2 regions of the Methylobacterium sp. WCS2018Hpa-22 genome follow, and region 2 is predicted to be linked to the other one. Evidence: predicted binding sites of a transcription regulator. Region 2 holds the regulator's gene; the other holds the start of a gene.
The links. Region 2 encodes LexA, which represses DNA repair genes until DNA is damaged. Its sites were predicted from a motif close to TGTTCNNNNTGTGTTCNG; they were not measured.

Region 1 (10,900 bases), on a different contig from region 2:
GGCGGTCATGGGCCTCGACCCGCCGCGTGGTCTCGGAATCCGCCACCGTGCCGACATAGCGGTTGGACTTCGTGCCGGTGGCGGCATCGTAGCCCTGATAGTACCAGTATTCGCGCGCCTTGATGGTGCGCCTGATGAACTTGCCGTTCTCGGGAAAGTCGCGGTCGAACTCCGCATCGGCGCAGCGCTGATTGAGATCGGCGAAGACCGTCTGCGCGGCGGCATCGATGGACGGCATGGCTCGTACCCGCGTTACAGGAAAATCGCCGTTTTCATGTAACGCGGGGAGCTGGGCCCCACAAACGAGAAAGGGCGTCCGCGCGGGTCACGCGCGGACGCCCTTTTCATCGACGGATCGACCGGCTCAGGCGGTGCCGACCGTGGCCTTGACGATCTTGTCCGGCGAGCGGGGCGGCTCGCCCTTGTTGAGGCTGTCCACCACGTCCATGCCTTCGGTCACCTTGCCCCAGACGGTGTATTGCTTGTCGAGGAAGCGGGCATCGCCGAAGCAGAGGAAGAACTGCGAATTGGCCGAATGCGGGAAGTTGGTGCGGGCCATGGAGCAGGTGCCGCGCACATGCGGCTCGTCGTTGAACTCGGCCTTCAGGTCCGGCAGGTCGGAACCGCCCGAGCCGGTGCCCGTCGGGTCGCCGGTCTGGGCCATGAACCCGTCGATGACGCGGTGGAACGGCACGCCGTCGTAGAATCCCTGTCCCGCCAGCGTCTTGAGACGCTCGACATGGTTGGGGGCGAGATCCGGGCGCAGCCCGATGACGACGCGGCCCTTGGTGGTTTCGAGGATGAGGGTTTCGGTATCGGCCATGGGGTCAGACTCCTTGTCCCTGGGGACCTTGGTAGATGAACCGCAGGGCGATCGGGCGCCCCGCGATGGCGGCGCCGAGCGCCGGCGTGATCGCGACCGGCGTGCAGCGCCGGATCGCGTCGAGGGTCGAGCGGGTCAGGATATCCCTGCCGCGCTGATCGGCATTCTGCATCGAGAAGGTGATGCGAGGCTCGCCGATGACGGACCCGTCGCGGCGGAGCGCGAAACGGGCGGTGATCTCGGTACGCGGGAAGCCGGCGAGGCCCTGCGGTATCTCCCAGCAGGCGGCCAGCCTCGGATAGAGATCCTTCAGCGTGTCGGCCGGATTCACGGCGATGCCACCCTCCGGCACCTGCACGGTGGAGCGCAGAGACTCGGGCAGCGCCAGGGGCAGGCCGGACGCTGCCAGGGCGGCTCCTGCAAAAGCCGCCGCGAACGGGATGGCGACCGCCGACGCGGCGACGGCGAGGCGCGTCGGGCGCCTCACTGTCGCGCCTCCGCTCATTTCGCGCCTTGGGCCATCTGCATCTTCACGATCTTGTCGGGGTTCTGGACCGCGCCGCCCGGAGCGCCCGCGGCGGCCTTCTTGATCTTGTCGACGACATCCATGCCGGAGGAGACGAGCCCGATCACGGTGTACTGGCCGTTCAGGAACGGCGCATCGCCGAGGCAGATGAAGAACTGCGAGTTCGCCGAGTTCGGATCCGACGAGCGGGCCATGCCGAGCGTGCCGCGCCGGAACGGCGATTGCGAGAATTCGGCCGGGATGTTCGGCAGGGACGAACCGCCCGTGCCGTTGCCCTTCGGGTCGCCGGTCTGGGCCATGAACCCGTCCATGACGCGATGGAACTTCAGCCCGTCATAGAAGCCCTTCTTGATGAGGGTCTTGAGCTGGGCCACGTGCTGCGGCGCGAGATCGGGACGCAGCTCGATGGTGACGCGGCCATCCTTGGTGTCGAGATAGACCGTGTTGTCGTCGGCGGCCCGTGCCACGGGCGCGAACCCGATCATGGCGGCGAGGGCCAGGGACAGGAAGGCGGTCCGCCGATGGAGGGTCCGATGAGTCATGAGGGGGCGGTCTCCGGTCCGTTGAAAGAGGTGGATGGAAGGGATCAGGCTTGCGTGAAGCGCGCGGCGAGCCGTTCCGCCACGAGGGGAGGAACGAAGGGCGAGACATCGCCGCCCATGGCCGCGATCTGGCGAACCAAGGTGGCGGTGATCGGCCGGACGCCGGTTGAGGCGGGCAGGAACACGGTCTGCACCTCCGGCGCCATGGCACCGTTCATGCCGGCGAGCTGCATCTCGTAGTCGAGATCCGTGCCGTCGCGCAGGCCGCGGATGAAGATGCTGGCGCCCGAGCGCCGTGCGGCCGACACCGCCAGATCGTCGAAAGTCACGATGTCGAGGCTGGCGCCTTCGGCCTCCGCCAGGGGGGCGCAGGTCGCCTGCAGCAGATCCGCGCGTTCCTCGGGCGAGAACATGGGGGCCTTGCCCGGATGCACGCCGATGGCGATCACCAGGTGCTGCACGAGCCGGCATGCCTGACGGATGACGTCGAGGTGTCCGTTCGTGACCGGATCGAAAGAGCCAGCGTAGAGCGCGGTGCGGATCATCACCGGTGGGCGTAGAGCATTTCGCCTCGAAACGGAACCGCCCGCGACCAGCCCGGCCCGAAAGCGAATCCTCCCCGTAATGGACCGGCGCACGAAAAAGGGCGGATGCCCCGATGGAGCGCCCGCCCGAAGTTTCGGTCTTCGAAGTCTGGTCGACGACGTCCGGCTTATGGATTCGCCAAGCGAAGTGCCGGAACGTCAGAGCCTTTTCGCAACTCCACGCTGCGCCGAACGTCTCGTTCGGTCCGGCGCGGATCGTGGAGCGATATCTCTCTGAGGCTGAACTTATCGATGCATCGCGGCGCCGGATATGACTTGGCTGCAACACCGAAGATCAGTGACCGAAACGAGAATGCCGGCCAAGTCTTGCGACTCGACCGGCATTCCCCGCGACAATGTTCAGACTGGTCTCGAACGATTCCAGACCGGCCTGAACAGGGCCGTCTTCAGGTGGCGTCGCCTGCGGGATCGATTGCCGTCACCTCTCCGGCATCGTCCTCACCTTCGCCTTCACCTTCGATATGCTCGACGGAGACCACGCGCTCGGTCTTCTCGGTGTTGAACACCGTGACACCCTGCGAGGCGCGGCCGACGATGCGGATATCGTCCACCGGCACACGGATGAGTTGTCCGGCATTGGTCACCAGCATGATCTGGTCGGAGGGCTGGACCGGGAAGGAGGCGACGAGGTTGCCGTTGCGCGGGTTGACCCGCATGGCGGTGATGCCTTTGCCGCCGCGACCCGAGATTCGATACTCGAAGGACGAGCTGCGCTTGCCGAAGCCGCGCTCGGAGAGGGTGAGCACGAATTGCTGAGCGGCGCCCATTTCGGCGTAGCGCTCCTGGGAGAGAAGCGGTGCATCGGTGGCGATGTCCTCGGAATCGGCATCGCCGCCCTCGGTGTCGCCGATCACGGCCCGCTGCATCTTCAGGAAGGCGCCCCGCTCCTCGGGCGTCGCATCGAAGCTGTTGAGGATCGTCATCGAGATGACGCGGTCGTCCTGCGCCAGGCTGATGCCGCGCACGCCGGTGGAATCGCGGCCCTTGAAGACGCGGACATCCTCCACCGGGAAGCGGATGCACTGGCCGGCTTGCGTGGTGAGCAGGACGTTCTGGTCGGCGCGGCAGATCTCCACGTGGACGATGTGGTCGCCCTCATCGAGCTTCATGGCGATCTTGCCGGCGCGGTTCACCTGCACGAAGTCCGAGAGCTTGTTGCGCCTCACGCCGCCGCTGGCGGTGGCGAACATGACGTCGAGCGTCTCCCAGGAGGCTTCGTCCTCGGGCAGCGGCATGATCGTGGTGATGCGCTCCGTGCCCGCATCCATGGCGAGGATGTTAACCAGCGCCTTGCCGCGCGCGTTGGGGGCGGCCATCGGCAGGCGCCAGACCTTCTCCTTGTAGACCTGCCCCTGGTTCGAGAAGAACAGGACCGGCGTATGGGTGCTGGCGACGAACAGGCGGGTGACGAAATCCTCGTCTCGGGTGGACATGCCCGAGCGGCCCTTGCCGCCCCTGCGCTGGGCCCGGTAGGTCGAGAGCGGCACGCGCTTGACGTAGCCGGCATGGGACACGGTGACGACCATGTCCTCGCGCTGGATCAGGTCCTCGTCCTCGACGTTCGAATCCCAGTCGAGGATCATGGTCTTGCGCGGCGTGGCGTAGGCCTCGCGCACTTCGCGCAGCTCGTCCTTGACGATGGTCATGATGCGCAGGCGCGAGCGCAGGATGTCGAGGTAGTCGGCGATCTCGTCGGCGAGCTTCTGGAGCTCGTCGCCGATCTCGTCGCGGCCGAGAGCGGTGAGGCGCTGCAGGCGCAGGTCGAGGATGGCGCGGGCCTGGATCTCCGACAGGCGGTAATTGCCGTTCTCGTCCACGCGGTGGCGCGGGTCGTCCACCAGGGCGATGAGCGGCGCGATGTCGAGGGCCGGCCAATGGCGGCCCATCAGCGCCTCGCGGGCGGTGTTCGGATCGGGCGAGGTGCGGATGAGGCGGATGACCTCGTCGATATTGGCCACCGCGATGGCGAGGCCGCACAGGACGTGGGCGCGCTCGCGGGCTTTGCCGAGCAGGAACTTGGTCCTACGGGAGACGACTTCTTCGCGGAAGTCGACGAAGGCCGTGAGCAGGTCCTTCAGGTTCATCAGTTCGGGGCGGCCGCCGTTCAGCGCCACCATGTTGCAGCCGAACGAGGATTGCAGCGGTGTGAAGCGGTAGAGCTGGTTCAGCACCACGTCGGCCATCGAATCGCGCTTGATCTCGATGACGATGCGCATGCCGTCGCGGTCGGATTCGTCGCGCAGGTCGGAGATGCCCTCGACCCGCTTCTCCTTCACCAGCTCGGCGATCTTCTCCATGAGAGTCGCCTTGTTCACCTGATACGGGATCTCGGTGAAGATCAGCGCCTCGCGCTCCTTGCGAAGCTCTTCCACATGGGACTTCGCCCGCATGATGACCGAGCCGCGGCCCGTGGCGTAGGCCTGCCGCACGCCGGCGCGGCCGAGGATCGAGCCGCCGGTGGGGAAGTCGGGGCCGGGGACGTATTCGGTCAGCTGCTCGATCGTCAGGCCCGGCTCGTCGATGAGGGCGATGCAGGCGTCGATGAGCTCGCCGAGATTGTGCGGCGGGATGTTGGTGGCCATGCCCACCGCGATGCCGCCCGCTCCGTTGACGAGGAGGTTGGGGAAGCGCGCGGGCAGAACCTTCGGCTCCTCGCGCGACTCGTCGTAGTTCGGCTGGAAGTCGACGGTGTTCTTGTCGATATCGGCGAGCAACGCGTTGGCGGGCTTGGCCAGACGCGACTCGGTGTAGCGCATGGCCGCCGGCGGATCGCCGTCCACGGAGCCGAAATTGCCCTGGCCGTCGATGAGCATGAGCCGCATCGAGAAGTCCTGGGCCATGCGGACCAAGGCGTCGTAGATCGATTGGTCGCCATGCGGATGGTAGAGACCGATCACGTCGCCGACGATGCGGGCCGACTTGACGTATTTCCGCTCGGGCAGGTGCCCGCTCTCATAGGCCGAGTAGAGGATGCGCCGGTGCACCGGCTTCAGGCCGTCCCGCGCATCGGGCAAAGCCCGGCTCACGATCACGCTCATGGCGTAATCGAGATAGGAGCGGCGCATCTCGTCGGTGATGGAAACGGGCTTGATGTCCGAGGCGGGCGGCGTCGCGCCGGCGCCGGTATCGTCTTTCTCTGCCAAGGTCTTCGATCTCTGCCTGTGACGGTCCCGGCGGGCCGGGTCCGCGTGGAGCGACGGGCGCTACGGAAAGTGGGGGGCGGGGCGTTCCGCGTGGCCTCGAAAAGGCCGGCCGCGTCACGTCCTGGCTCGGACGTCCTTCATACGCCATCCGGTGCCGCTGCGCCACCGCCGGACATGTCGCGACGACATCGACAAACCCCATGCGTCGCAAGCGCTTGCCACGCCGATTTCAGCGCATGAGCGCCGGTTGTTTCCCGGCCTCTTCCCCGAATGGGTTGAGGCGCGGCCGAACCCGATCCGGGGCCCAGGTCGGAGTGTCGCGAGACGGCCTGCAATGGTGGGGTCGGAGCCTCGTGCTCCTCACCCCGCCGCAGCGCCCGCGAAATCGGACATCTCGTAGAGCGGCCGGATCTCGATCTCGCTCGGGCCGGGCATCGGGTTGGGACAGCGCTTCACCCAGTCGAGCGCTTCCTCCATGTCCTTCACCTGCCAGAGCCAGAAGCCGGCGACCAGTTCCCCGGTCGCGGCGAAGGGGCCGTCGCTGACGGTGCGGGAGGCACCATCGAAGGCGACCCGCTTGCCCTTGGCGGAGGGGTGCAGGCCCTCGCCGGCGAGGAGGATGCCCGCCTTGGCGAGTTCCATGTTGAACTCGCCCATGGCGGTGAGCAGGTCGAGGGAGGGCATGATCCCCGCCTCGCTGTCTGTGGTCGCCTTGACCAGAACCATGACGCGCATCGATTCGCCTCCCCTGCTCGATCGTGCCCATGGAAGCACGAAGGCACGGTTCGTGTGAACTCACAGACCGCTGGGCCGGTTACCCGACGCCATCGATCCCGCCGCATCCATCGACAGGGGCAAAGTCATGCTCGTTCGCCCGAAAGCCGTCGCTTTCGATATCATCGGCACCGTGTTCAGCATGGAGCCGATGCGGCCCGCCCTGGTGGCGATGGGCTTGCCGCCCCTCGCCCTGGACTTCCTCTACACCGCCGGCCTGCGGGACATGTTCGCCCTGGCGGCGACAGGCACCTTTGCGCCGTTCCAGTCCGTGCTGTCGGGGTGCCTGGACGAGGTGCTCGCCATGCATGGCCTCTCCGCCTCGCCGGAGGACAAGACGGCTTTGCTCGGCATGATGAAGGCCCTTCCGCCGCACGAGGACGCCAAGGCGGCATTCGAGGTTCTGGCCGATGCCGGCATCCGGGTCTTCGCACTGAGCAACGGCGCAGCCGCGACCACGAGGGGATTGCTCGCTGCGGCCGGCATGGAGGGGCTCGTCGAGCGGGTTTTCTCCATCGAAGAGGTGAAGCTCTCGAAGCCGCGCCCCGAGGTCTACCGCCATGCCGCGCGGGCCGCCGCCCTCGCCCCGAGCGAGATGGCGATGATCGCGACCCACCCTTGGGACCTCCACGGCGCCAGGATCGCCGGCCTCATGACTGGCTATGTCGCTCGTGGCGTGCCGTACTCACCGGACCTCGAGGCACCGGATCTGACCGGGGAAACCCTGCTGGAGGTCGCATCGGCGATGGTGCGGCTCGGGCCGTCGCAACCCGACGCCTGATGCCTGTTCGCTATCGGGGCGCCCGTCCGTCCGCTCCAGTGAGCGTCTTTTGAATTTATCGAGCTGCTCGACGTCTGTTCCCCGGTTCACGAGCGGTCGATATGAGGCGCGACAGCACTCCCTCTCCTGGAAGGAGAGGGCTGGGGTGAGGTGTGGTCCATCTCCGGAAAGGTCACACACCTCACCCTGTCCCTCTCCTTCCAAGAGAGGGGACCCGCGCTGCCCGCGAGATATGTGACTATCTTCGCCGTGAGCGGGCCGGGTGGAGGCCGATACGCCTAGCTTCCCGTCCGTCGGATGCCGTTGACGGGAACGGCAGATCCCTAGAACGGGATATCGTCGTCGAGGTCGTAATTGGGCTTCGAGGTGCTCGCCGCCGGCCGACGCTCGCCGCCCGAGGAACGGCCGCCGCCGTATTCCCCGCCGCGATCGCCACCCCGGTCTCCCCCGCGATCCCCGCCACGGCCGCCGCCGTAATCGCCGCCACGGCTGATCTGGCCGCCGCCCTCGTCGTCGGCGCCCATTTCTCCGCCGCCGCTACGACCGTCGAGGAGCGTGAGTTCACCGCGGAAGCGCTGGAGCACCACCTCGGTGGTGTATTTCTCGACGCCGGACTGGTCCGCCCATTTCCGGGTCTGGAGCTGGCCCTCGATATAGACCTTCGAGCCCTTGCGCAGGTACTGCTCGGCCACGCGGGCGAGGTTCTCGTTGTAGATCACCACCGAGTGCCACTCGGTCTTCTCCTTGCGCTCGCCCGAGGCCTTGTCCTTCCAGGATTCGGACGTGGCGATGCGCAGGTTGACCACGGGATCGCCGGAGGCGAGGCGCCGGGTCTCGGGGTCGCGCCCGAGATTGCCCACCAAAATCACCTTGTTGACGCTGCCGGCCATGCCGCTCTCCTCTCGATCGATCTCACTGACGGAAGGGCCTCACGCGCCGTCCGTCCCGTTCGCCCTTCATGAACGTCGGACAGGCGGCCCGCAATCGGGAGGGCGAATTTGTCCCCACCGATCACAGGTCGATGTTCTATCTTTGTTCGTTTTGGCGCGCAAGGATCGCGCACCTGCTGGTCACGCGATCCGCACCAGCATCTTGCCAAAATTCCGGCCTTTCAGCAGTCCGATGAAGGCCTCCGGCGCCGCCTCCAGTCCTTCGACGATGTCTTCCCGATGCTGGATGCGCCCTTCTCTCAGCCAGGTTCCGACCTCACTCAGGAACTCCTCCTCCTGGTCGGCGAAATCCCACACGATGAAGCCGCGCAGGGTCAGGCGCTTGGTCAGGATGGCGCGCATGATGACGGGGCTGCGGTCCGGCCCCGAAGGCAATTCGGTGAGGTTGTAGCCCGAGACGAGGCCGCAGACCGGGATGCGGGCGAAGTCGTTGAGGAGCGGCAGCACGGCGTCGAACACCGCGCCGCCGACATTCTCGAAATACACGTCGATCCCGTCGGGACAAGCGGCGGCAAGCGCGCCGGGCAGGTCGTCGGTGCGGTGATCGACCGCCGCGTCGAAGCCGAGCACGTCGGTGAGGTAGGCGCATTTCTCAGGACCGCCCGCGATGCCGACGGCGCGCGCGCCCTTCAGCTTGGCGATCTGGCCGACGAGGGAGCCTACCGGCCCGGCAGCGGCGGCGACCACGACGGTCTCGCCCGCCTTCGGCTGCCCGATGGTGAGGAGGCCGGTATAGGCGGTCATGCCCGGCATCCCGAGGACGCCGAGCGCCGTGCTGACCGGCGCCGCTTCTGGATCGAGCTTGCGCAGCCCCTGTCCCTTGGTTACCGCGAAATCCTGCCAGCCCCCGAAGGCGGTCACCACGTCGCCCTCGTGGAAATCCGGATGCCGCGAAACCACCACCTCCGATACGGTGGCCCCGACCATGGGCGCGCCGATGGCGACAGGCTCGGCATAGGATTTCGCCGCGCTCATCCGTCCGCGCATGTAGGGATCGAGGGAGAGGAGGCGGTTGCGGAGCAGCACTTCCCCCTCCCCCGGCGTCGGTGTGCGGCTCTCCTCGAGCCGGAAATGCGCGGCGGTCGGCTCTCCGTGCGGACGGGAGGCGAGGACGATGCTGCGGTTCACGGCGACCATGATCTGACGCTCCGGTTGTGATGACGAATCCGCTGAACGGGCGTGCGGGAATCGAGGGACAACCCGACAAGGCCGATCTGGCTCGGGGTGTTCCCGTCGCAGGGCCGGGGCACCGCCCGCGCCGAGCGGCGTTGACGCCCATGGGCACATGCCCGTCACCCCGATCGGTATACCCGGATGGCCAGCCCGCTTCTCCTCGCCAGTATCGCTGCCATGTCCGGCCTTGCGTCGCAGGCACTCGCCGAAGATCCCCTCGCCGCCCATCGCTGGACATCACGCGTTCTGGTCATCGTCGCTCCGGACGGTGAAGACCCGCGGATCGAGGCGCAGAGACGCGAGGCGCGGGCGCGACGGGCGGATTACGCGGAGCGCGACCTCGTCGTGGTGGAGGCGATCGGGACAGGCGCCGAGGCCAAAAGCATCCGCAACCGCTTCGGGATCGGGGACCGGGACTTCCGTGTCGTGCTGGTGGGCAAGGACGGCGATGCGAAGCTCGTCGAAGCCGCCCCGATCCCGGCTCCCCGCCTGTTTTCCACTATCGATGCCATGCCGATGCGCAAGGACGAGCGAGGCCGGCGATAGCGTATGGGTTGGCCGAGGGGGCAACGAAAAAGGGACCGCCGAGGCGGTCCCTTTCCCATTGAAGTCTTCTCGAACGAGACCGGCTCAGTAGCAGCGCTCGACCAGGACCCGGCGAGGTCCGTACGGAGTCCAGCGGGTACGCGGGACGGTGTAGCATTCGCCACCGTAACCGCCGTATCCGCCATAAGCGGCCGGGGCGTAACCATACCCGTAGGCCGGGTATCCGCCATAGCCACCGTAGCCGCCATAGAGTCCGCCAGCGGCGAGGCCGAGGCCCACACCGAGGCCGAGACCGCCGAGGCCGTAGCCGTAGCCACGGCCGTAACCACCGCGCCAGCCGTAGCCGCGATGCCCACCCCAGCCGCCGCGATAGCCGAAGCCCGCGCTCCGGAAGCCGCCGCGATAGCCGCCGAAGCCGCCGTGACCGAAGCCCCCGCGGCCGAAGCCGCCATGGGCGAATCCACCGCGGCCGAAGCCGCCATGGCCAAACCCGCCACCATGGCCGAATCCGCCGCCATGGCCGCCCCAGCCGCGGGCTTCCGCCGTCGCCGGGATCATCGCCAGAGCGCCGACCATCGCGGTCGCTGCCAGAACAATGCGTTTCATCGTCTTGTCTCCAAAGACAGGTTCTTGTCCCCAGTGGTTGCAGAACGCCCCGGCTCCGCAAAGGGTTCATGGCGCATTTTGTCCCGCACCGGCCGTGCCGATCACAGCTCGGTGAGACGGGCGACCGTCACGCCTTGAAAACGCCTCCGGTTTCGGGCGAGGACACCCCGCGCCACGCCGTCCGCATGGGACGGCGGACGGTTCGTTCGCCCCGGGATTCACCGATGACGTCAACGCGACCCAACCTTGCCCGTGCTGTTGCCCGAGCCTTTGCCGGGGCCATGCTCCTCGCGGGCGTGGCCGGACTCGCTCCCCTACCTGCGCGGGCCGCGCCCGCCACAGCCTCTCCGTGTAAGGCGGTGCAGTCGGAGGGCGAGACCTTCACGATCTGTACGGTGGATCTGCGCCGCGAGCGGGTCCGGGTGTTCTGG
Region 2 (10,900 bases):
AGCTGCGTCGACGCGATGTCTGATAGGAGTACCTCGGCTCACTCGTGATGCTCGACCAGGCATTCGGGGTGTTACAATCGAATGTAACGTCAGGTCGTCCAGAGGTTGCCGAGAGATTAAATGATGCGCAATCGATCTCGATCCTTCGTTGTTGCGCTGCGACGCACTCTCACCGCAGGCGCAGGATAAGATAACCCGCTTCTGATCATTGACCTCCATCGTTTTTGCATTCAAAATTTCGACACGATACCCTAGTGTTTCGGCCTTATCGAAAGGTTCGATTCAAGCCGGGGATCGAGGCAAGGAGACGCTACGGGGCAGCGATCGTCGGTGAACGCCGACCGCTCGCATCTCGTGGCCAACAGGGTTAGCAGCAATGCGTTACTTGGCCATTCTTGAATGCCCGGTCATCTTCAGCGGCGAATCCCCCAACGGGATGACCAGCATGGACATGTGTCCCTCGGCCGGGATTACGCGTGGACTGATCAGCCGCCATGTCAAAGTCATCGATTCAAGGGTGATCGCTGTCTGCATCTGGCAGAGCGAGTTCTGCGCCAAGCTCTACTTCAACGCGGAATGGTACGAGAAGGCCGAGGCACTCTGGGGTGACCGCTATCAGTTGCGGCTCGAGGCCATCGATGAGGAAGCGGTCGCCTGAGGCGTTCGAGGTCGCCGCCGCGATGCATGGCCGCCCTGGAATTCACTGACTCTTGGAGGGGCCGGCCATGTCCATCATGGTGCCCCCGGCTACCGGCCAAGCTGATTTGCCTCCGCGCCCGGAGTTCGGCCCCTGGAATCCGGGGTTGGAATCGACGTTGCCCCGGGCGTTTCTGTCTCTTGAGACACTCTTCAGGCCGGACAACGTAGAAACCAGCCTCGACGATGCCCGCGAGATGAGTGACGTCAGTGGTCTGCCACTGACGCAGCTCGTGCTCTTCCGTGCTCAGCGTCTCGTGGTGCACGAAGTGCTTATCCGCGTCATGGCCGATCTGTCGGTACCGGTCGGGCGCACTTATGGCGATCTCGGCGTCAACTTTCGGGCCATCGTCAGCACGATCCTGGACACCGGGATTGCGTCCCACGCGAATGAGATCGCTGACCTGCTCGTTCAGATCCGGAGCGACGCCGCGCTCGTGCTTCAACGCGAACTGTCCGAGATGTTCACCCCGAAGGTTGTCGGAGAACCGGCCCGCGGACAACCCTCCCTCTGGCAGCTGATCCTTGGCTCTCCCGAACCGGCCAGGCGGCAAAGGGAGCACGGTACGCCAGAGCAATGGGCCCTCCACCATCTCGACGCGTGGTACGCGCGTTGCGCCACACCATCAGACTCCCTCGAAATGGCGGTTTGCGTCGCCCTGCGACAGGTGATGACAAGCATCATCCGGCGTCGCGGCTTCCTGATCCGCGACACCGCGCTTCTCCACCGTCTCGTCTGCATCCTGGTCTCGAACCAGTATGGTAGCAGCCGGATCGGCCAGCTCATTGAACCATGGTTCCGCGAGGTCGTCGCACGGGAAGGCTACCGCTCATTGAGAGCCCAGACGCAACCGGTGGTGATGAACGTCAAAGGTGCATCAGCTTCCGGCAAAAGCACGATCCGGCCATATCAGCGTGCGCTCGCTGGGCAAGTCGGCCTCGACGAGTCGGATTTTGCTGTCATCACACCCGACGTCTGGCGCAAATTCCTGCTCGATTACGACAGTCTCGGTGCGGCCCGCCGCTATGCCGGTACGCTGACAGGACGCGAGGTCGAGATCATCGATCGCAAGCTCGACCGTCACATGGCGGTGAAGGCTGCGGAGGGGCGCATCTCACATCTTCTGATCGACCGGTTCCGGTTCGACAGTTTCACCGTCGATCCCGGAGCAGAGGATGGCAGCCAACTCCTGACCCGCTTCGGCCATTGCGTCTACATGCAGTTCATGATCACGCCGCCGGAGGCAACCGTCGAGCGGGCGTGGAAACGCGGCGAACAATTCGGCCGTTACAAAGCTGTCGAAGATCTGCTCGCACACAACGTCGAAGCCTATACCGGCATGCCACGGCTCTTTTTCACCTGGGCACTCAGGTCGGACAAGCGGGTCCATTTCGAATTTCTGGACAATAGCGTACCGGAAGGTGAACGTCCCCGAACCGTTGCCTTCGGCATCAACGGCACGATGAATATCCTCGACCTGAAATTTCTCTTCGACATCGATAGGTACCGCAAAATCGATATCTCCGCGCGGTCCGCGCAGGAGGTCTATGCCGCTGCCGGTTCGATGGCGCCTTCGGACAACATGAGCTTTCTGCGCGATTGTATCCGCCGGATGACCACGATCTGTTTTGCGGATTTCGGGACGGGACACGTCTATGCCAAGCTTCACCAGGGGCGCCTGACCCATCTCGCCGCGGATATCGCGGAGCGGGCGGTCGAGAACGCGGAATTAAAGGCGACTCTCGGAGCGATAGGCGTATCGGGAGTTTCACCTCCCATGCCCGAACCCTGCGAGATCCTTCGTCGGGAAGAGGCTCAGACATTGGGACGCTGGGGTGACGCATTCTAGGCTCTTATGGTCCTGAACGCGTATGCAACGCGTGCGATGGATGCGGCCAAGGCCCAAGCAATGCGGTGAATATAAAGTCCGCTGGGCCAGGTCCACCTGGACGGGTTGGCGGAATGAACTCAGCGTCTGCCCGAGGCCCCGACCCGCTCCGATATGCGCTAGCGACATGAGTGGTCGAAGGAATGTGGTATATCAGTTTGCGGTGCAGCATGGCATCAGGGTGATGCAATGTCCTCCGGGAGCCCGCCATGTTCGCCACTCTCTTCGCCGCCGTGATCGTCATGATCGCGCTTCAGGTCCTTCTCGTAGTGAAGGCCGCCGACCTCCTCTCGGCGCGCGCAGACAAGAGCCGCGTCGAAAACCGCGATTACGTTCCAGGCTCGGCAGGTCGCTTCACCGGTATCGCCTAAGGGATCGTCTTCGCCTGAAAGAGCGCGGCATCGAGCCTATCCGGCCGACACCGCGCTGAGTCAGGAGGAGCTTCACGTCATGCGCGCAAGCCGAGATGTTGAGACAGGCGGCCCGCGCTTCGTTCAGGGACAGATCATTCGGCTGCAATCCTCTGGATGGCGCCGATCGCCCCTGATTCCGAGATCTTGAGGCGGTCGCTCTCGGAATAACCGAGGACATCTCGCAGGATCTCGTCCGTATGCTCGCCCAACAGGGGCGAGCGCTTGACCTCGACCTGGCTCGCCGAAAGCCGGATCGGGTTTCCCACGGTCAAGTACTTGCCGCGCTCCGGATGGTCGACTTCGACCACCGTGCCGGATTTCCTCAGCGATTCGTCCTCGGCGATCTCCTTCATCGAAAGGATTGGACCGCAGGGGACGTGAAGCGCGTTGAGCGTTTCCATCGCCTCGAACTTGGTCTTCGACATCGTCCAGGCTTCGACCCGGGTGAAAATCTCATTCAGATGCGGCAGCCGCGCTTTCGGCGTCGCGTAATCGGGATGCGTCTTCCATGTCGGCTCGCCGATGACATCGCAGATCGGCTCCCAGACCGCGCCTTGCGCGATGAAGTAGATGTAGGCGTTGGGATCGGTCTCCCAGCCCTTGCACTTCAGGATGCGGCCCGGCTGGCCACCGCCGGAATCGTTACCGGCACGCGGCACCGAATCGCCGAAACCGATCCCCTCCCCGTACTGGCTGTATTCCTTGAGAGGTCCGCGCTCCAGCCGCTGCTGATCGCGCAACTTCACCCGGCATAGGTTCAGGACGCCGTCCTGCATGGCGCAATCGACCTTCTGGCCGACGCCGGAATGCGTCCGTTGGTAGAGCGCGGTGACGATGCCAAGGGCGAGATGGAGGCCGGTACCGGAATCACCGATCTGAGCGCCTGACACCATCGGGATATCGGTACGGAACCCAGTGGTGGAGGCCGCACCTCCTACGCATTGGGCGACGTTCTCGTAGACTTTGCAATTCTCATAGGCGCCCGGCCCGAAGCCCTTCACCGAAGCGAGGATCATGCGCGGGTTAGCTTCATGAATCGCCTCCCAGGTCAGTCCCATCCGGGCAAGCGCGCCGGGAGCGAAATTCTCCACGAGAACGTCACACTCCTTCACCAACCGCCACATCACCTCGATCCCCTTGGGGTTCTTGGTGTCGAGCGTGATGGAACGCTTATTGTGGTTCAGCATCGTGAAATAGAGGCTGTCCACATCGGGAATGTCTTGGAGCTGTTGGCGTGTGGCATCGCCGACGCCCGGACGCTCGACCTTGATCACGTCCGCGCCGAACCAAGCCAGGAGCTGGGTACAGGTCGGGCCGGACTGGACATGAGTGAAGTCGAGGATCTTCACGCCTTCGAGGGCATTCATAGGACTCTTCCGCGTTGAAGGGCGTTCGGCGGATATGGGCGCCGGCCGCCCCGGCGTCGCTGACGCTGGAGCGGCCGGACGGACCGACGGCCTACTTCTTCTTTTTGACTGCGCTCTGCGGGTTGAGGCTGCCGATATTGCCGCTTTCGGTGCCGGCCTCCGGGTCGATCACCGCGTTGATGAGGGTCGGGCGGCCCGAGTCCATCGCGGCGTTTACGGCCTGGGAGAGTTCATCCGGCGTCGTCGCGTTGACGCCAACACCGCCGAAGGCTTCCATCATCTTGTCGTAACGGGAATCCCGGACGAAAACGGTCGTTCCTGGATCGCGGCCGGTCGGATCCGTATCGGTGCCGCGGTAGATGCCGTTGTTGTTGAACACGACGATGCAGACCGGCAGGTTGTAGCGGCAGATCGTCTCCACCTCCATGCCGGAGAAGCCGAAGGCGCTGTCGCCCTCCACCGCGAGGACGGGCTTACCGGTCTCGACAGCGGCGGCGATGGCGAAGCCCATGCCGATGCCCATGATGCCCCAGGTGCCGACATCGAGGCGCTTGCGCGGCTGATACATGTCGATGATGCCACGGGCGAGATCGAGGGTGTTGGCCCCCTCGTTGACGAGGATGGCGTCCGGACGTTCGGCGATGATGGTCTTCAGCGCGCCGAGTGCGCCGTGGAAATCCATCGGCGTCGAATTCTTGCGGAGCTTCGACGCCATCTTGGCGAGGTTCTCTTCCTTCTTGGCAGAGATGGCATCGGTCCAGGATGCCGGCGGGGCCTGCCAATCGCCCTTCATCCCGTCGAGAAGCGCGGTGACACAGGAGCCGATATCGCCGACGACGGGCGCCACGATCTCGACATTGGAGTCCATCTCTTTCGGCTCGATGTCGATCTGGATGAACTTCTTCGAGCCGGGGGCGCCCCAGGTCTTGCCCTTGCCGTGGGAGAGCAGCCAGTTGAGGCGCGCGCCCACCAGCAGTACGACATCGGCCTCCTTGAGGACGAGCGAACGGGCAGCACCCGCCGATTGCGGATGGGTGTCGGGCAGGAGGCCCTTGGCCATGCTCATGGGCACGTAGGGGATGCCGCTTGTTTCCACGAGAGCCCGAACCTCGTCGTCGGCCTGCGCATAGGCCGCGCCCTTGCCGAGCACGATGAGGGGGCGTTTGGCGCTCTTCAGGACATCGAGTGCGCGCTTGATCGCGGAGGGGGCCGGCAGTTGGGCCGGAGCGGCATCAATTACCTTGACCAGCGATTTGGTGCCGGCATCGGCCTCCATCACCTGAGAGAAAAGCTTGGCAGGTAGATCGAGATAGACGCCGCCGGGGCGGCCCGAAACGGCGGCCCGGATGGCCCGTGCGACGGCAATGCCGATGTCGGCGGCGTGAAGAACGCGGAAGGCGGCCTTGCACAGGGGCTTGGCGATGGCGAGCTGGTCCATCTCCTCGTAATCGCCCTGTTGGAGATCGACGATCTCGCGCTCCGACGAGCCGGAGATAAGGATCATCGGGAAGCAGTTAGTCGTGGCGTTGGCCAAGGCCGTGAGGCCGTTGAGGAAGCCAGGCGCGGAAACCGTGAGGCAGATGCCGGGCTTCTTCGTCAGGAAGCCCGCGATGGCGGCGGCGTTGCCGGCATGCTGCTCATGGCGAAAGGAGATGACCCGCATTCCTGCGGCCTGGGCGAGGCGACCGAGATCGGTGATCGGAATGCCGGGCACGCCGTAGATCGTGTTGATGTCATTGAGCTTCAGCGCGTCGATGACGAGGTGGAAGCCATCGGTGAGTTCCGGCTCGGCCGAAACGTCGACATCGATTCTCTGGGCCAAAGCTGACATCGTGTTCTCTCCCTGGTTCTTTGACGTTTTATTTTGATTGGCGGTCCGCAAAGTCGGCGAACCGATGACGTGAACTTTTCCGCTGCGGGATTTGGTTCTCTCGTGCAGCGCAAACCCGATTGTGATGCGGCTTCGGAGACCGCGGGATTCCTCGACGTTAGATCGACGTCCTGGCAGTGACTTTGGAGTTGGCGTTGCAGTGAAGTCGGCCAGCGTGACGTTTCATCCTCCCTCGACGGGGCGTGGATTTTCTTCAACGGGAATCCAAAAATTTATGATCTCTTTGGGTATTCCGCGCAGCTTAATCTTTGCGGTGACTTGGCGGAGTCGATGGTGGACACAACCAAATCACCATGTTTTATAATGCCTCCCGCCAGTCGAGCGGCGTTCGCCGGCTGGCGATCCCGCGCCTGCCTCGAACAGAGAAGACGCTTTGACCCGATCTAGCAGTCAAAAACTGCTGTAAGCCCTCCGACCCGGTAGGCAATTGGTGGCATACCAAATACCAACTGTCAAACGGAATTGCACGATTGTGCCGATCAGCATCGGATCACTGGAACGCGAGGCTTCGCATGGCCGGTCGACACAGGAAGAATACAACTCCTTCCTTCATGGTAATCGGAAGTCTGCTCTTCGAACCGTAGCGAGGAAAGCGCCGCTCAGCTTATGTTAAGAGCTTTGAGCGGGCCGAGGCATTCCTTGTATTTCAAACGCGAGTTTGGCATGCTTCACACCAAGTGTGCTCGCCCGCGTGTGCGAGTTTAAATTATTCTAGGTGGCATGAAAAATGGTTAAAACCGACACATTTCAAGTAAAGCCTATCGTTGCGACTTCAAGCTTGCGTGCATTGGCTTATGACGCGCTCAAAGAAGCAATCACGAACATGAACATTTATAATCAGCGTGAAGAGGTTCGCCTGGATGAGCGAAAGTTGTCCTTGAACCTTGGCGTGAGCCGCACCCCTGTGCGCGAAGCGCTGACGGTATTGGAGCAGGAAGGCTTCGTGCGGTTCGAGGCCCGTCGCGGTGTCTTCGTCATCAAGAAGTCGAAGAAAGAAATTGTCAGCATGATCCAGGCCTGGTCTGCCTTGGAGAGCATGGCTGCGCGCCTCGCCTGCGAGCGGGCCACCGACGAACAACTTCACTGCCTGCGCGAGCACTTTCCAGAATTCTATGAAGGACGCCCGTCGGATCATCTCGACGAGTATTCGGAAGCCAACATTCGCTTCCACCAGAAGATCATTTCGCTCGGCCAGTGCGACGTGATCAAAGACATCACCAGCAACCTGCTGATGCATGTCCGCGGTATTCGCAACACCGCGCTGCGTCAGGGGGAACGCGCGGCCAACTCGATCAAGGAACACGTGGCGATCATCAAGGCATTGGAAGCGCGCGATGCAGATCTGGCGGAACGCCTCGTGCGCGAGCACGGCCTCGGCCTCGCCAGCCATGTTGAGAAATATGGTGACTATCTCGACTGATCGACGCTGCCCCCAGAGTACCCGCCATATCGCATGGCTCCCCGGCCGTCGGTGACCGACTAAGTCATCGGCGGGGACTGGGCGCGCGGCTCCGCCGGACACCGCGAAGGCCCGCCATACAGGGGCGGGGTAAGCCCCCGCGGCACGAAGCCCCTTCGGATGATTGAAGGGCCCTGCGGGTAATACCGGCGGACGCCAAGCCGGCCCGCGGTAAGGCCGCTTGAGCGGAACATTGCACCTCAGGAACAAACTCTACCACCGGGTTAACGGAACCCTTGCAGAACACTTGCGGAACGTCTACCGTGTTCGTGTTTTGTTTCAGCGGCGTTAGTCGCGGCCATTGGCTTCAGTGGAAGAGTGATCTGTATGTTGACGCGTAAGCAGCTGGATCTTCTCCAATTCATCCAACAACGGATGCAGGAGAGTGGCGTCCCGCCCTCCTTCGACGAGATGAAGGACGCCCTCGATCTCAAATCGAAGTCGGGGATCCACCGGTTGATCACGGCCCTCGAAGAGCGCGGATTTCTGCGTCGTTTGCCGAATCGCGCCAGGGCGATCGAAGTGATCCGGATGCCTGAGAGCCTGACCGGTGCACCGGCGTCGAAGCCCGCTCCCGCCGGTGAAGTTCGCCGCTTCACGCCGAGCGTCGTCGAAGGCGGTCGGTCCAAGGCGATGCCGTCCCTGCGCCAGCCAACGACCCAGGCCCAGGACGAGAGCGGAAGGTCGATCACGATCCCGGTCATGGGACGGATCGCGGCCGGCACGCCGATCTCCGCCATACAGAACCAGAGCCATTCCGTGACGCTATCACCGGACTTCCTGGCCGGCGGCGAACATTACGCTCTGGAGGTCCGTGGCGATTCGATGATCGAAGCAGGTATCCTCGACGGTGATCTTGTCGTGATCAAGAAGCAGGACACTGCGAATACCGGCGACATCATCGTTGCCCTCATCGACGATGAAGAGGCCACATTGAAGCGCCTGCGTCGCCGCGGTTCCTCCATCGCTCTGGAGGCGGCAAACCCAGCCTACGAGACAAGGGTTCTGGGTCCGGATCGTGTTCAGATCCAGGGGCGGCTCGTCAGCCTGGTCCGTCGTTACTGAAGCCCGTCCGACTGCGTTTCGGATGACGGATCGCCGTCGTCGCCCTCGGGTTCTATGGGTTTCGCACTCGGTCCCGATTCCTTCGGAGGCGAAGGGGACGGCGTGACGACGGCGACCGCCCGCCGCCATGGCGGACGAGAATGAGGTTGGTGGGCGGACGTGACCTGCGGTCCTTCGGGGCCGAAACGGATGGCGGTGGCGCCGCGTAGTGCCAGGTATGCGCGATCGATGACGAAGCCGGCCCGGCAGTCTTTGGGTGCGTCACGGCGGGCGATGATCACACTCGCCCGTTCGCAATCCTCCGCGAAGGCCCGCTTGTCCTTGACCAGGGCGACGATCCGACCCGGCCCTAACTCGACGACGCATCCGACGGTATCGCATCGGCTTCTCGGCGAGGCTGCGACGGCGGCGACCTTCCGCGAATCGCCATCCGCCTTGAGCCATTGTTCGAGGACGAAGGCCGGCGGGCTGCCGAGAATGCTCAATCGCCCGTCCCCGTCGCGGAAGGCTGCACCGCCACCCTCACGGTCGATGTAGACGTCGTAACGCGGCGGCATGGTAGCGAGCACGACACCGAGAGCGGCCGGAGCAAGGCCGATCCAGCGTAAGCTCGAGACGGGAAGTGTCAGCAGGAGCAAGGCGAGAGCAAGCAGGCAGAGTGCCGTGCTGCCATAGGCCGGGACGACGAGGGTGGCGTGTCCGAACCCGCTGATCCAGCCGGAGATCGTGAGCATCCCGCGTACGGCGAGCCCCATCGCCCACCAGACCGGCTGGTCCAGTGCGAAGGGATAGGCGAGGATCCCGAGGACCGCCGCCGGCATCACCGCCAGGGAGACGAGGGGCAAGGTCAGGGCATTGCCGACGATGCCGAAGGGCTGGACGGTCTGGAAATGATAGGTCGCGAAGGGCGCCGTGGCGATCTGGGCGATCAATGTCGTCGCCAGGGTGCCAAGGACCGCGACAGCCAGAAACCGCCAGGTTCGGGCCAAGAGGCCCGCACCTTCGCGTGGCGGCATCCAGCGATTGAGCGCACCGGCGCAAGCGATGAGGCCGGCTACCGCGCCGAAGGACATCTGAAAGCTCGGGCCGAGAATCCCGTCCGGCTCTCGCGCGAGGGCGATGAGGGCAGCGAGCGCGAGGTTCCGCATGCTCAAAGCCGGGCGATCCACCAGGATCGCGCCGAGCATCACCAACGTCATGATGAGCGAGCGTTCGGCAGCGATATCCCAGCCCGAGAAAACGCAATAGGCCGTGACACCCACCATGGCGAAACCGGCGGCGATCTTCTTGATCGGCCAAACCAGGGCGAGCCCCGGAACGAGGGCGAGCAGCGCGCGGACGAGCCAGAACACGACGCCGGCTGCGAGCACCATGTGGAGGCCGGAAATCGAGACGACGTGGTAGATTCCCGCCGCACGCAGAACCTCGTTGGTCTCTGCATTGATGAGGCCGCGCTTACCCGTTACCAGGGCGGCGGCCACCGCGCCGGCCTGCCCGCCATTGGCGTCGGTGATGCGCCGGGTCAGCGCGTTGCGGGCGTCGTCTACGGCGGCTGCCAGTGCTACGGAGCGGGGCAAAGGCCTGGGCGGAGGCTTGACGTCGATCTTGCCTACCAGGGAACCGACGGCACCGATCCCGCGAAAATAGGCATCCCGGGCGAAATCATATCCGCCGGGGCGGGCCGCGTCGGGCGGCGGCAGGAGCCGTGCCGTCGCCGAAATGAAATCGCCCGGCTTCAGCGCGAGGGCCTTCTTGTAGGAAACGCGGACCCGCGTGGGCCGGCGATCCGGCGGGAGGTTGCCGAAACTCTCCACGAGAACGATCAGGCGGGCGCCGACTTCCCGTTCGTCGAGGGCTTCGACCAATCCGGTGAGCGGGGCAATCGTCGTCCGGGCCAGGACGGGTGCCGCTACGACCTGCATCCGCAAGGTGGCGGCTGCGAAGCCCAGGAAGGCTGCGGCAAGTCCGAGAACCAATGCCAAGGCCACGGGCCTCGAACCGAGGCGAAGTGCGAGGGCAGAGAGTGCGGACGCGACGAGGAGGGGTGCTGCCAGAGCCGGCTGACCATCCGTGGCGGTGAAACAGACGAGGATGCCAAAACCGAACGTGACGGCAAGCCA

Region 1: the regulator LexA is predicted to act here: its motif matches at 8,217-8,234, upstream of ssb (single-stranded DNA-binding protein).

Annotation. Positions count from the first base shown of each region.
Region 1 is NZ_JAVTJA010000001.1:399,206-410,105, forward strand. Features, by position in the region: gene RQI43_RS01790 (GSU2403 family nucleotidyltransferase fold protein) at 1-238, opposite strand, end outside; gene RQI43_RS01795 (peptidylprolyl isomerase) at 365-823, opposite strand; gene RQI43_RS01800 (hypothetical protein) at 828-1,328, opposite strand; gene RQI43_RS01805 (peptidylprolyl isomerase) at 1,325-1,891, opposite strand; gene coaD (pantetheine-phosphate adenylyltransferase) at 1,936-2,436, opposite strand; gene gyrA (DNA gyrase subunit A) at 2,883-5,639, opposite strand; gene RQI43_RS01820 (YciI family protein) at 6,000-6,374, opposite strand; gene RQI43_RS01825 (HAD-IA family hydrolase) at 6,502-7,194, shown strand; gene ssb (single-stranded DNA-binding protein) at 7,518-8,084, opposite strand; gene RQI43_RS01835 (NADP-dependent oxidoreductase) at 8,265-9,281, opposite strand; gene RQI43_RS01840 (DUF4174 domain-containing protein) at 9,459-9,863, shown strand; gene RQI43_RS01845 (hypothetical protein) at 9,948-10,469, opposite strand; gene RQI43_RS01850 (phosphodiester glycosidase family protein) at 10,751-10,900, shown strand, end outside.
Region 2 is NZ_JAVTJA010000006.1:282,727-293,626, reverse strand. Features, by position in the region: gene RQI43_RS10720 (CBS domain-containing protein) at 1-48, shown strand, start outside; gene RQI43_RS10715 (hypothetical protein) at 518-658, shown strand; gene RQI43_RS10710 (hypothetical protein) at 726-2,546, shown strand; gene RQI43_RS10705 (hypothetical protein) at 2,795-2,956, shown strand; gene frc (formyl-CoA transferase) at 3,091-4,365, opposite strand; gene oxc (oxalyl-CoA decarboxylase) at 4,457-6,196, opposite strand; gene RQI43_RS10690 (GntR family transcriptional regulator) at 6,984-7,676, shown strand; gene lexA (transcriptional repressor LexA) at 8,043-8,780, shown strand; gene RQI43_RS10680 (ComEC/Rec2 family competence protein) at 8,774-10,900, opposite strand, start outside.